DNA from 2 places in the Bacillus seohaeanensis genome. Region 1 is predicted to be linked to the other one. Evidence: a T-box and tRNA genes for the amino acid it is inferred to sense, from the RefSeq annotation. Region 1 holds a T-box; the other holds one or more tRNA genes.
What was found. The T-box of region 1 lies ahead of tyrS (tyrosine--tRNA ligase). A T-box ahead of a tRNA ligase gene usually reads a tRNA of that ligase, here a tRNA-Tyr.

Region 1 (5,774 bases):
TAGCAATTTACCAAAAAAAGTCTCTCTCTTCAGGCGTGTGAAGGGTATAGTCCACTGGTAAGGTGGAGATGAATTTTGGTGGGGGTTATACTAAAAGGCTCTTTTCTCATAGAGTGTTGTTTTTACTTATACATTCAGCCCGTTGCTTTCCGTTAAAAAGCAACAATCATTACGAAAACGGCTTATTAAAAAGCCTCACATAACCACTTACTTTTACAGCTAATTTTATGCTATACTGATTTTACTAATATGAGAAGGGATGATGGGTGGACGATGATTAACTAATCTTATTTTTAAAATTTGAAATTGCATATTTCAAATCATACGAAATAGGATTAGTCTGCCTTTTTTCTCTCATTTGTGGAGCTATTAATAAAAATAGTTTATTTGGTCCTGCATTAACGGATAGTAAACTCTCTCGCCAAAGGCTTTAGGAATTGGAGAAGCATAGGTGGGGGGAAAACTGCCCATAAATGCCTGATTGAATTTTCACTTTATTATGTAATGGTACGGCTAATCCTTCCAACTAAACTGGGAGGATTTTTTTATTCTCCCTTTAAAGAGAGGGATCGATTATATGAAAGAACTAGTAAAATTAAACAATATTAGCTACGAAATAGTGGACCAACACGTTTTTAAAGGTGCAAATGCTACTGTTCAGCAAGGAGATATCATCGGTATCATTGGCAAAAATGGTGCTGGTAAATCAACGCTGTTACAATTAATGAACAATGACTTAGTTCCGACACAAGGGCAAATACAATGGCTACAGCGAGAGTTGAACATTTTTATGGTTGAACAAGAAACGGAGTCGCATTCTTCCGAGGATAAGCTCCCTTCTGAAGTCAAATTATTAGAGAAATGGCATGTGCCAACCAATGACTTCTCGCAATTGAGTGGTGGAGAAAAACTGAAAGCACGACTTGCAGAAGGTTTTTCAAAAGAGGCGGACCTTTTATTATTAGATGAACCGACAAACCATCTCGATGAGCAAAGTTTAGAGTTGCTAAAAAGCCAATTTAAGAATTATAAAGGAACGATAATTTTTGTTTCGCACGATCGTTATTTTTTAGACGCCGTTGCAACAAAAATATGGGCGATTGAAGGAAAAAAACTGATGGAACACAAAGGGAATTATTCTAGCTATATGGAGGTTCGCAAACAGAAAAGACTTACTCAGCAACGTGAATATGAAAAACAGCAAAAAATGATAGAACAAATTGAAGGGCAAATGAATGAGCTCACTTCTTGGTCGACAAAAGCTCATGCACAGTCGACGAAACAGGATGGATTTAAAGAATATTATCGCGTAAAAGCGAAGCGGACGGATGCACAAGTAAAATCTAAACAAAAGCGTCTGGAAAAAGAGCTTGAAAAAGCAAAAGTGGAACGTGTTGAGCCAGAATATACTGTACGCTTTTCCATTCAAGCAACTAACAAAGTCGGAAAACGATTTTTAGAAGTGAAGAAATTAACAAAGTCTTTTGGCGGACGAACACTATTTAAAAACGTTAATTTTACGATTCAACATGGGGAGAAGGTTTCCATAGTAGGTCCAAATGGTAGTGGAAAGACGACATTATTAAAAGTACTTGTTGGGATTGAGCCAGCTGAAGGCGATGTATGGATTTCCCCATCTGCAAAAATTGGCTATTTAACGCAAGAAGTATTTGATTTACCACTTGACCAAACACCTGAGCAGCTTTTTCATAAAGAAACATTTGAGGAGAGAGGGAAAGTCCAAACGCTCATGAAGCATTTAGGGTTTATGGCGTCTCAATGGACAGAACCGATTCGGAATATGAGCATGGGAGAGCGTGTTAAGTGCAAGTTAATGGCATATATAATAGAAGAAAAAGATGTGCTTATTTTGGATGAGCCGACGAATCATCTCGACTTAGCTTCACGTGAACAACTGGAAGATACGTTAGCGCAGTATAATGGAACGCTAATCGTCGTTTCACATGATCGCTATTTTCTCGAAAAAACAACGGATAGTAAACTCGTTATTTCGAACAATCGTATACAAAAACAATGGAAAGAAGCAACGCCAAAAAGAGATGACCAAGATGAATTACGTTTAAAGCTTGAAACAGAGAGACAAGAAATTTTAGGGAAACTTAGCTTCATGACACCAAATGATGAAGCGTACAAAGAACTTGATAAGAAATTTATAGAGCTTACCAAACGGATAAAGGAACTTTCGTGATGAATAGACTACAGTAAACCTTATCTATCCGTAAAAGTACGTGATAAAATATAATAAAGAAATTAAGATTGATACAAAGGAGGTTTAATTATGGCTATAAATAATGAAAAATTAGTTGAAATGGTAAAGAAACTACCACAATCTGCTAAAAAATCAGCATATGATTATTTGAAATTTTTAACTATAAGTCATATTCGCCCGGATTGGGATGAAATTAGTGAATTGACACCAGATGAAACCCCTTTGAGTGAAGAAGAAGAACGTCAACTAAAGCATAACTCGGAGTTTGTGTCCTGGGAGGAAGCCATGAATGAGCTTAACTTACCAGCTGACACTCAGTCGTGAATCAATTAAATTTCTAAAAAAACAAGAAAAATCTGTTCAATTAAGAATAAGCAAGGCTTTAAAAGGACTGACCATATAACCGCCTATAGGTGATATAAAACCGTTAAAGGGTAAAAAGGGAATATTAAGATTAAGGGTTGGAACATACAGAACTATATTTGAAATTAACCATAGTGAGAAAATAGTTTATATACTAACTATTGATAATCGTGGAGATGTATATAAATAATCTAAAAAGACCATTAACAATTTAATTGTAGTGGTCTTTTTACTTTGCACACTTGCTTCCCGAAAAAATCTGTAGAAAATTATACATGAAATGACTTAGGTAGAGATTTAACTAATAGGGCATTGATTTTAGGTTGGTGGTAAAAATAAAGTACATAATATTCAGTAAATCCGAAACCTTTTCGGTTAGGATTTCGTAGGAAAGTTATTGAGGGAGGGGTTTTGGTGGAAGGGTCATTGGCGGGACGATTATATCAGCTATCGTAATGGCAATAATAGTATGGGGTGCGAGTATAATTAGTTCCTTTTCATATAGTTAAAGAAGAAAGAATGAAAAGCTACCACATTCTCTTTTTGTATTGCAAAGATATATCTTTTTTGCTAATATCGTTTCAAAGCTAATGATTACGAAAATTCAAAGAGAGGTGGTTGTCATTCATTCCTTTAATGATGACGGGGAATTGTTATCTGACGAGAAAGATACAATGAACCTTTTAGCTAAGCTTCCTTTGGATTCACTTGATTTAGATGCTATTTCAGTTGTTACGAATATTTATAGAGTGGCTCAAGGACTAAGAAACAAAATGGAGCGTGAAGTTTTATCGGAGTTTGGGCTATCTTGGACTTCCTTTTCATTGCTTTATGATCTATGGATTTGGAAATCGATAGAAACAAAAAAGTTAGCAAAGTCGGCTGGAGTTACAAAAGCAACGATAAGCAATGTTACAAAAACATTGGAACGAAAAGAACTTTGTTATCGAAAAGTTGATAACAGGGATAGACGAATCACTTACGTTGCGATAACGGATAAGGGAAAAGAAGTGATGGAAAGATTATATCCTCCATTTCATAAAGGGGAAGTGGAAATTGTTTCAGGACTAACTGTGGATGAGCAAAAAAATACTTCGAAGTTACTTAGAACGATAATTAGAGAGAATAACTTTTAATGAACAATAATAAAATAGTTGTAAAGTGATGACAGGACATTCAGTAGTAGTTATCTCACTGCATACAGAGAGTCGATGGGTGGTGCGAATCGGCGCAAAGATAAATACGAATTACATTCCTTGAGCTTTCTTTGTGAACGAAAATATAGCAAAGAACGGACGAGCCGTTAATCGTTGAGTGGGAGGATTAAATCCTTCAATTAGGGTGGTACCGCGTGCAAAAGTTAAACCACGTCCCTTTTTCTTAGGGATGTGGTTTTTTTATATTTATTTTTAGGAGGAAAGAGAATGAGTGATTTTATTAAACAATTAAATGAGGAACAACTAACAGAAGTAAAGAGACAAATGACCATTTACAGCCAAGGTGTTCAAGAAATTATTCCAACCGAAGAATTAAAAAACAAGGTAGCAAAGTCAATAATAGAGAATAAACCACTTAAGATAAAATTAGGATTAGACCCTTCTGCTCCAGATGTACACCTTGGACATACCGTGGTTCTTAACAAGATGAGGCAGTTTCAGGAGAATGGTCATATTATCCAACTCATTATTGGCGATTTCACTGGGAAAATTGGGGATCCAACAGGTAAATCAGTGGCAAGAAAACAATTAACCGACGAAGAAGTAAAGCATAATGCGAAAACATACTTCGAGCAATTTGCAAAGGTAATCGACATGGAAAAGGTTGAACTACATTATAACTCCAAATGGTTGTCTACATTAAATTTTGAAGATGTCATCCAACTTGCAGGAAAAATAACAGTAGCACGCCTATTAGAACGAGATGATTTTGAAGAACGAATTGCTTCTGGCAAGGCTATTTCCCTACACGAATTCTTTTACCCTTTAATGCAAGGATATGATTCTGTAAAGTTAGAATGTGATATTGAACTTGGTGGAACAGACCAGCATTTCAATATTTTAATGGGAAGGCACTTTCAAGAGAGATTTGGAAAAGAAAAGCAAGTGGCTTTGTTAATGCCATTATTAGAAGGGCTTGACGGTGTTGATAAAATGTCTAAATCAAAGAACAACTACATCGGTATTGACGAAAGCCCGCAAGAAATGTACGGGAAAGCAATGTCAATCCCTGATGAATTAATGGTTAAATACTTTGAACTAATAACAGATTTTACTCCAGAACAAATTCAAAAAGTAAAAGAGGACCTTAAAACAGGTGTATTGCACCCGAGGGATGCAAAGATGTTATTGGGGAAAACAATTGTTAGAATGTACCACGGGATGGAAGCAGCAAGCAAAGCAGAGCAGCATTTCGTCTCTGTTTTCCAACGAGGTACATTACCTGACGAGATTCCAGAAGTGAAGTGGAACGGAAATGTTGACACACCAGTTATTAATTTACTTGTTGATTTACAATTATTAAACTCAAAAAGTGAAGCCCGAAGAATGATTGAAAATAGAGGAGTAAAAATAAATGGAGACAGGGTTGAGGATACCAATTTAAAAGTAGCTATTACTGATGGCTTAATAATACAAGTTGGTAAACGAAAGTTTGTAAAGATAAAAAGGTAATGAACTTAATGTTGTACCTTTAGGATATCGTTTATTCAACTAAGGGGACAAGAGGTAGAAAAGAGGCTGGGACAAATGTGCTCTAGGTGAATAAAAATTCGAACTAATTCTTTCATTTGAAGGGAAATTAGTTCGGATTTTTTTATAAGTCTTCATAAAACTTGTTGTTCTTTTTAACTTGTTCTAGCTGTTGATTGGAGTGCAAGACGAAGACTCCTGCGGGAAAAGCGGAACAGGTGAGACCCCGCAAGAGCGCAGCGCATGTTTAGCTCCAGTGGCTAACTCGCTATGAAAAAGATGAAATACCCTAAAGGCAAAAAGCGCCTTTTGGGTATTTCCCTATTTTCTTCACGAGCTGACCAAGCCACTTCCGCTTTTCTCGGAGGCTCACCGACCGCCCGCGGAAAGCGAAGTCTTGACACGGAAATCAACAGCGGTGTGTAACAGCGATTACGAAATAATTTAATCTGATATTATTCGTCTTTAGGGGATAGTATGTTAGTTATGTCCCA
Region 2 (5,774 bases), on a different contig from region 1:
CAGACCAAGAAGTAGTCCAATAATTAAGAATAGTGGTGTGGTATCCCATATTTTATCAAGCCATCTTCCTCCAAAAATTCCAATGAGAATGGAACCAACTAATTGTGAAAGTATGGCAGAATATAGGGCCATCGATTGATACGGACGTCGTTTGTTTTGACGCATAATTCATCCCCACACTAATTTGTAGTGGAATGTGGAAAAGCACTTTCTTCAAAGGATGTAAAGCGTTTTCACACCTTAAACATTTAATTGTGAAAACCTTATCATTATATATCCTTTGTTAGCATACAATAGCATATTATCTATGTCAATGTGTTGTATTTAAAAAGTTTACTAGCTGTTACAGTTGTCACAATTTGCACACAATTCAAACGTGTTTTTTGACAATAGATACAAATCTTTAGGCATTTTCAATACTACTTACTGCTCTACTTCTTAAAGTATATAGAAGAAACATGAATATGTGAATGACTTTTATGTAATGTAAATACTTCCATATAATATTATACTTGTATAAATTATTTTTTCCGTTCTAAAGTATGGATTTTAATGGGTTAAGATATGGAAGTTGGAGACAACCTCAAAGGTCCGTCCCTAGTTACTTTAACGCATTAAAGCTACGTCCGCAAAATAATAGAGGCCCTTGTTATTTAAATAACAAGGGCCTCTATGTTAGTTAGGTTGTGAACGGCTTTGGTCGTTCCTTTAGTTCTTTGAAATGATAACGGATAGCTTGGGTGATTCGGTAAGATGCAAGTCCGTCTCCGTATGGATTGGCTGCTTTCGCCATTTTATCGTAAGCTTTTTGGTCTGTAAGAAGCTCTTTCGCTAAGTTGTATATATTTTCTTCTTCTATCCCTGCTAGCTTTAATGTTCCTGCTTCAATTCCTTCCGGACGCTCCGTTGTGTCACGAAGCACAAGAACTGGGACACCAAGTGATGGGGCTTCTTCTTGGACACCACCAGAATCGGTTAAAATTAAATGTGCTCTTGAAGCAAAGTTATGAAAATCAATGACATCAAGCGGCTCAATTAAGTGTATTCGAGGATCATTTCCGAGCACCTCATCCGCCACTTCTCGAACGGCTGGGTTCAAATGGACCGGGTAAACAACTTGAATATCATCATGCTCGTCCACTAATCGCTTAATTGCACGGAACATATTACGCATCGGCTCACCGAGGTTTTCACGGCGGTGTGCCGTAAGTAATACTAGACGATCATCGCCGACCTTTTGAAGCACCTCATGTTCATATTCATCTTTAACCGTAGTTTTAAGTGCATCTATCGCTGTATTTCCAGTAATAAAGATACTTTCTTCCTTTTTGTTTTCATTTAGAAGATTTTGAGCTGATTTCTCTGTTGGAGAGAAGTGCAAATCTGCCATAACACCTGTTAATTGACGATTCATTTCCTCTGGGAATGGAGAATATTTATTCCATGTTCGCAATCCGGCTTCTACATGACCAACTGCAATTTGATTATAGAATGCTGCAAGGCTGGCAATAAATGTTGTTGTTGTATCGCCATGTACAAGGACAACATCGGGCTTTGCTTCTTTCATTACCTTATCGAGCCCCTCTAGTCCCCTTGTGGTAACATCTATAAGTGTTTGACGGTCCTTCATTATATTTAAGTCATAATCAGGTTGCACATCAAAAATGTTCAATACCTGATCTAGCATTTGTCGATGTTGAGCTGTTACTGTTACGACTGTCTCAAATTGCTCAGGATATTTCTTTAACTCTAGTACAAGTGGTGCCATTTTTATTGCTTCTGGTCTTGTACCGAAGATTGTCATTACTTTTATAGGCTTGTCCACTATTTTCACCTGCTTTTCATTATTTTGTACCATATAATCTGTCTCCTGCATCGCCAAGACCAGGTACGATATATCCTTTTTCATTTAACCCTTCATCAAGTGCTGCGATATAAATATCTACTTCCGGATGTGCTTCTTTAATTGCATCCACACCTTCAGGACAGGCAACAAGACACATGAATTTGATGTTTTTCGCACCACGTTTTTTTAGTGAGTTAATCGCTTCAACAGCAGACCCGCCAGTAGCAAGCATTGGATCTACTACAATAAGCTCACGCTCTTCCACATCACTAGGAAGCTTCACATAATATTCAATAGGCTGCAATGTTTCAGGATCACGGTACAAACCAACATGTCCTACTTTTGCTGCAGGAATAAGCTTTAATATTCCATCAACCATACCTAGTCCCGCACGAAGAATCGGCACAATCCCGAGTTTTTTTCCAGCTAATGTTTTGGCTGTCGCCTGACTAACTGGTGTTGCTACTTCAATTTCCTCCAATTGTAAATCACGTGTGATTTCAAAGGCCATTAGCGTAGCCACCTCATCTACTAGCTCACGAAATTCCTTTGTACCTGTGTTTTTATCTCTAATAAATGTTAATTTGTGTTGAATTAATGGATGATCAAATACATAAACCTTACCCACTCTAACTCGCTCCTTTATGCTGTTTTTATGTAAAATAAATTCCTGTTTCATGATTTACACTATTGCCTATTGTACATAAAAGAGAATCTAAGGGCAATAAAAGTGAGGAAGTGTAAGGAAATTTTTAAGAAGATGTAATTCTTTCGAGTCACATGTAAGAATCAGAAGAGTATAAGTCGAATTTGTTCTATAAAATACAGAGGTTTGGAATCTTTATCCCTCATGTTAAAAAGAAAAAAACTTTTTTAAAACAATAGATTCAGTTTACGGGCAGAAAAAGCTAAGCAGGCTCCCTATACTAGTTTAGATGCAGACTGTTCTAATAGAAAGGTTATTCAAAAGAGAACTTTTTATTATTTTCCCTACAAAAAAAGCGACTACCATATTGGTAATCGCTCCTCGTTATATTTTTAGATATTCATATTAGTTTTTTCTATCACTCTACCATAGTTATGTTTAAATACGCGCCTTAGAGGATTCGAACCTCTGACCTACAGCTTAGGAGGCTGTCGCTCTATCCTGCTGAGCTAAAGGCGCATCACACTTGAAATAAAAGAAATAAGCATGTCTACGGGACCTATCCTCTTAGCAAAGGGCGATCTTAAAAATTTCTTCATATAAAAAATGGCTCCGCAGGTAGGACTCGAACCTACGACCAATCGGTTAACAGCCGATTGCTCTACCACTGAGCTACTGCGGAACAAGAAAAATTATTTAATTATGGTGGGCCTAAGTGGACTCGAACCACCGACCTCACGCTTATCAGGCGTGCGCTCTAACCAGCTGAGCTATAGGCCCCCATTATGTATTATTTGGAGCGGGTGATGGGAATCGAACCCACGACATCAGCTTGGAAGGCTGAGGTTTTACCATTAAACTACACCCGCATGTATAAATTTATTGTAAATACTCAAGTTTGACTTGCTATGAAAGCTTACCTATCTTTGACTAACAATTAACCAAGTTATTTGAAAATGGCTGGGCTAGCTGGATTCGAACCAGCGCATGACGGAGTCAAAGTCCGTTGCCTTACCGCTTGGCTATAGCCCATTGAAAAGCAGCATGAGTCAATTTTTATAATAATACTTTACTTTGGGGCGATTGATGGGAATCGAACCCACGAGTGTCGGAGCCACAATCCGATGCGTTAACCACTTCGCCACAACCGCCATTATTTATCTATTGGCAGGGGCAGTAGGAATCGAACCCACACTGGAGGTTTTGGAGACCTCTGTTCTACCGTTAAACTATGCCCCTAATTTTGGTGGTGGAGGGGGGCAGATTCGAACTGCCGAACCCGAAGGAGCGGATTTACAGTCCGCCGCGTTTAGCCACTTCGCTACCCCTCCATACTTCCTGAAAAACTAAGGGAATATTAAGTTAATGGTGGCTCAGGACGGAATCGAACCGCCGACACATGGATTTTCAGTCCATTGCTCTACCAACTGAGCTACTGAGCCTTATTTAATATGTATCCTAATTTCAGACAAGGCTTTCTTCATCATACAACTTCCAGGAAATTTTTTCAAATCTCAATTCAATCTGTATGCTGATTTTATAAGTGCCCTATATGTAAATGGCGGTCCGGACGGGACTCGAACCCGCGACCTCCTGCGTGACAGGCAGGCATTCTAACCAACTGAACTACCGGACCAAATTAAATTTTCATTTTACTGAAAACCTGGTATTGCGGGGGCAGGATTTGAACCTGCGACCTTCGGGTTATGAGCCCGACGAGCTACCAGACTGCTCCACCCCGCGCTAATATGAATTATTGTTTAAAGGATATGGCGGAGGAAGAGGGATTCGAACCCCCGCGGGCTTTAACACCCCTGTCGGTTTTCAAGACCGATCCCTTCAGCCAGACTTGGGTATTCCTCCATATAAATGGACCCTGTAGGACTCGAACCTACGACCGGACGGTTATGAGCCGTCAGCTCTAACCAACTGAGCTAAGGGTCCAATATTACTAGCACTAACATTAATTTCTTATAGCGGCGGAGGGGATCGAACCCCCGACCTCACGGGTATGAACCGTACGCTCTAGCCAGCTGAGCTACACCGCCATTTTAAAAATAATATGGAGCCTAGCGGGATCGAACCGCTGACCTCCTGCGTGCAAAGCAGGCGCTCTCCCAGCTGAGCTAAGGCCCCATGTTTGTATTTAAACTTTCTACTGGTCGGGAAGACAGGATTCGAACCTGCGACCCCTTGGTCCCAAACCAAGTGCTCTACCAAGCTGAGCTACTTCCCGTTTATTAATTAAGATGGCGCGCCCGAGAGGAGTCGAACCCCTAACCTTTTGATCCGTAGTCAAACGCTCTATCCAATTGAGCTACGGGCGCGTATTGTGGTGCCGAGGACCGGAATCGAACCGGTACGGTAGTCACCTACCGCAGGATTTTAAGTCCTGTGCGTCTGCCAGTTCCGCCACCCCGGCAAAGTTTCTTTGGAGCGGAAGACGGGATTCGAACCCGCGACCCCCACCTTGGCAAGGTGGTGTTCTACCACTGAACTACTTCCGCGTTATAAAAGCAGTGGTGCGGGTGAAGGGACTTGAACCCCCACGCCTTGCGGCGCCAGATCCTAAGTCTGGTGCGTCTGCCAATTCCGCCACACCCGCAAATAGTGGTGAGCCATGAAGGATTCGAACCTTCGACCCTCTGATTAAAAGTCAGATGCTCTACCAACTGAGCTAATGGCTCTTAAAATTATTAAGTATATACTAAATGGTGCCGGCAAGAGGACTTGAACCCCCAACCTACTGATTACAAGTCAGTTGCTCTACCAGTTGAGCTACACCGGCGTTATTAATATTTATTCTACTAATATATATTCATCAATTATGCCTTGCTAGTTAAACCTAACAACTATATATGGTGGAGGATGACGGGATCGAACCGCCGACCCCCTGCTTGTAAGGCAGGTGCTCTCCCAGCTGAGCTAATCCTCCACTATATGGTGACCCGTACGGGATTCGAACCCGTGTTACCGCCGTGAAAGGGCGGTGTCTTAACCGCTTGACCAACGGGCCAATATAATTTGACAAAACAATAGCCCCCAAATAGGGGCTGTGCCTGGCAACGTCCTACTCTCGCAGGGGGAAATCCCCCAACTACCATTGGCGCTGAAGAGCTTAACTTCCGTGTTCGGCATGGGAACGGGTGTGACCTCTTCGCCATAATCACCAGACGAATATGTAATAGAAGGTTTGTTCCTTCAAAACTAGATAAAGTTGAAGTCAAAAAGATGGAGTATCGCTTGTTTAATTGTCCAGCTACGGCTCCTAACTTCTCGAGT

Region 2: it encodes a tRNA-Tyr, which carries the amino acid that the T-box ahead of tyrS (tyrosine--tRNA ligase) is inferred to sense. The anticodon was not compared.

The regions. Positions count from the first base shown of each region.
Region 1 covers NZ_JBHUMF010000031.1:63,301-69,074, forward strand. The annotation lists gene abc-f (ribosomal protection-like ABC-F family protein) at 578-2,209, shown strand; gene ACFSUL_RS13610 (hypothetical protein) at 2,300-2,554, shown strand; gene ACFSUL_RS13615 (MarR family transcriptional regulator) at 3,184-3,729, shown strand; T-box leader at 3,749-3,971, shown strand; gene tyrS (tyrosine--tRNA ligase) at 4,018-5,262, shown strand.
Region 2 covers NZ_JBHUMF010000035.1:157,537-163,310, forward strand. The annotation lists gene ACFSUL_RS21130 (AtpZ/AtpI family protein) at 1-165, opposite strand, end outside; gene wecB (non-hydrolyzing UDP-N-acetylglucosamine 2-epimerase) at 680-1,825, opposite strand; gene upp (uracil phosphoribosyltransferase) at 1,845-2,474, opposite strand; tRNA gene ACFSUL_RS21145 (tRNA-Arg) at 2,938-3,011, opposite strand; tRNA gene ACFSUL_RS21150 (tRNA-Asn) at 3,100-3,174, opposite strand; tRNA gene ACFSUL_RS21155 (tRNA-Ile) at 3,196-3,272, opposite strand; tRNA gene ACFSUL_RS21160 (tRNA-Gly) at 3,288-3,361, opposite strand; tRNA gene ACFSUL_RS21165 (tRNA-Gln) at 3,450-3,524, opposite strand; tRNA gene ACFSUL_RS21170 (tRNA-His) at 3,568-3,643, opposite strand; tRNA gene ACFSUL_RS21175 (tRNA-Trp) at 3,658-3,731, opposite strand; tRNA gene ACFSUL_RS21180 (tRNA-Tyr) at 3,740-3,823, opposite strand; tRNA gene ACFSUL_RS21185 (tRNA-Phe) at 3,859-3,934, opposite strand; tRNA gene ACFSUL_RS21190 (tRNA-Asp) at 4,052-4,128, opposite strand; tRNA gene ACFSUL_RS21195 (tRNA-Met) at 4,162-4,235, opposite strand; tRNA gene ACFSUL_RS21200 (tRNA-Ser) at 4,263-4,355, opposite strand; tRNA gene ACFSUL_RS21205 (tRNA-Ile) at 4,363-4,436, opposite strand; tRNA gene ACFSUL_RS21210 (tRNA-Met) at 4,467-4,540, opposite strand; tRNA gene ACFSUL_RS21215 (tRNA-Ala) at 4,556-4,628, opposite strand; tRNA gene ACFSUL_RS21220 (tRNA-Pro) at 4,652-4,728, opposite strand; tRNA gene ACFSUL_RS21225 (tRNA-Arg) at 4,743-4,819, opposite strand; tRNA gene ACFSUL_RS21230 (tRNA-Leu) at 4,826-4,914, opposite strand; tRNA gene ACFSUL_RS21235 (tRNA-Gly) at 4,925-4,999, opposite strand; tRNA gene ACFSUL_RS21240 (tRNA-Leu) at 5,013-5,097, opposite strand; tRNA gene ACFSUL_RS21245 (tRNA-Lys) at 5,104-5,179, opposite strand; tRNA gene ACFSUL_RS21250 (tRNA-Thr) at 5,205-5,280, opposite strand; tRNA gene ACFSUL_RS21255 (tRNA-Val) at 5,352-5,427, opposite strand; tRNA gene ACFSUL_RS21260 (tRNA-Glu) at 5,434-5,508, opposite strand; rRNA gene rrf (5S ribosomal RNA) at 5,550-5,666, opposite strand.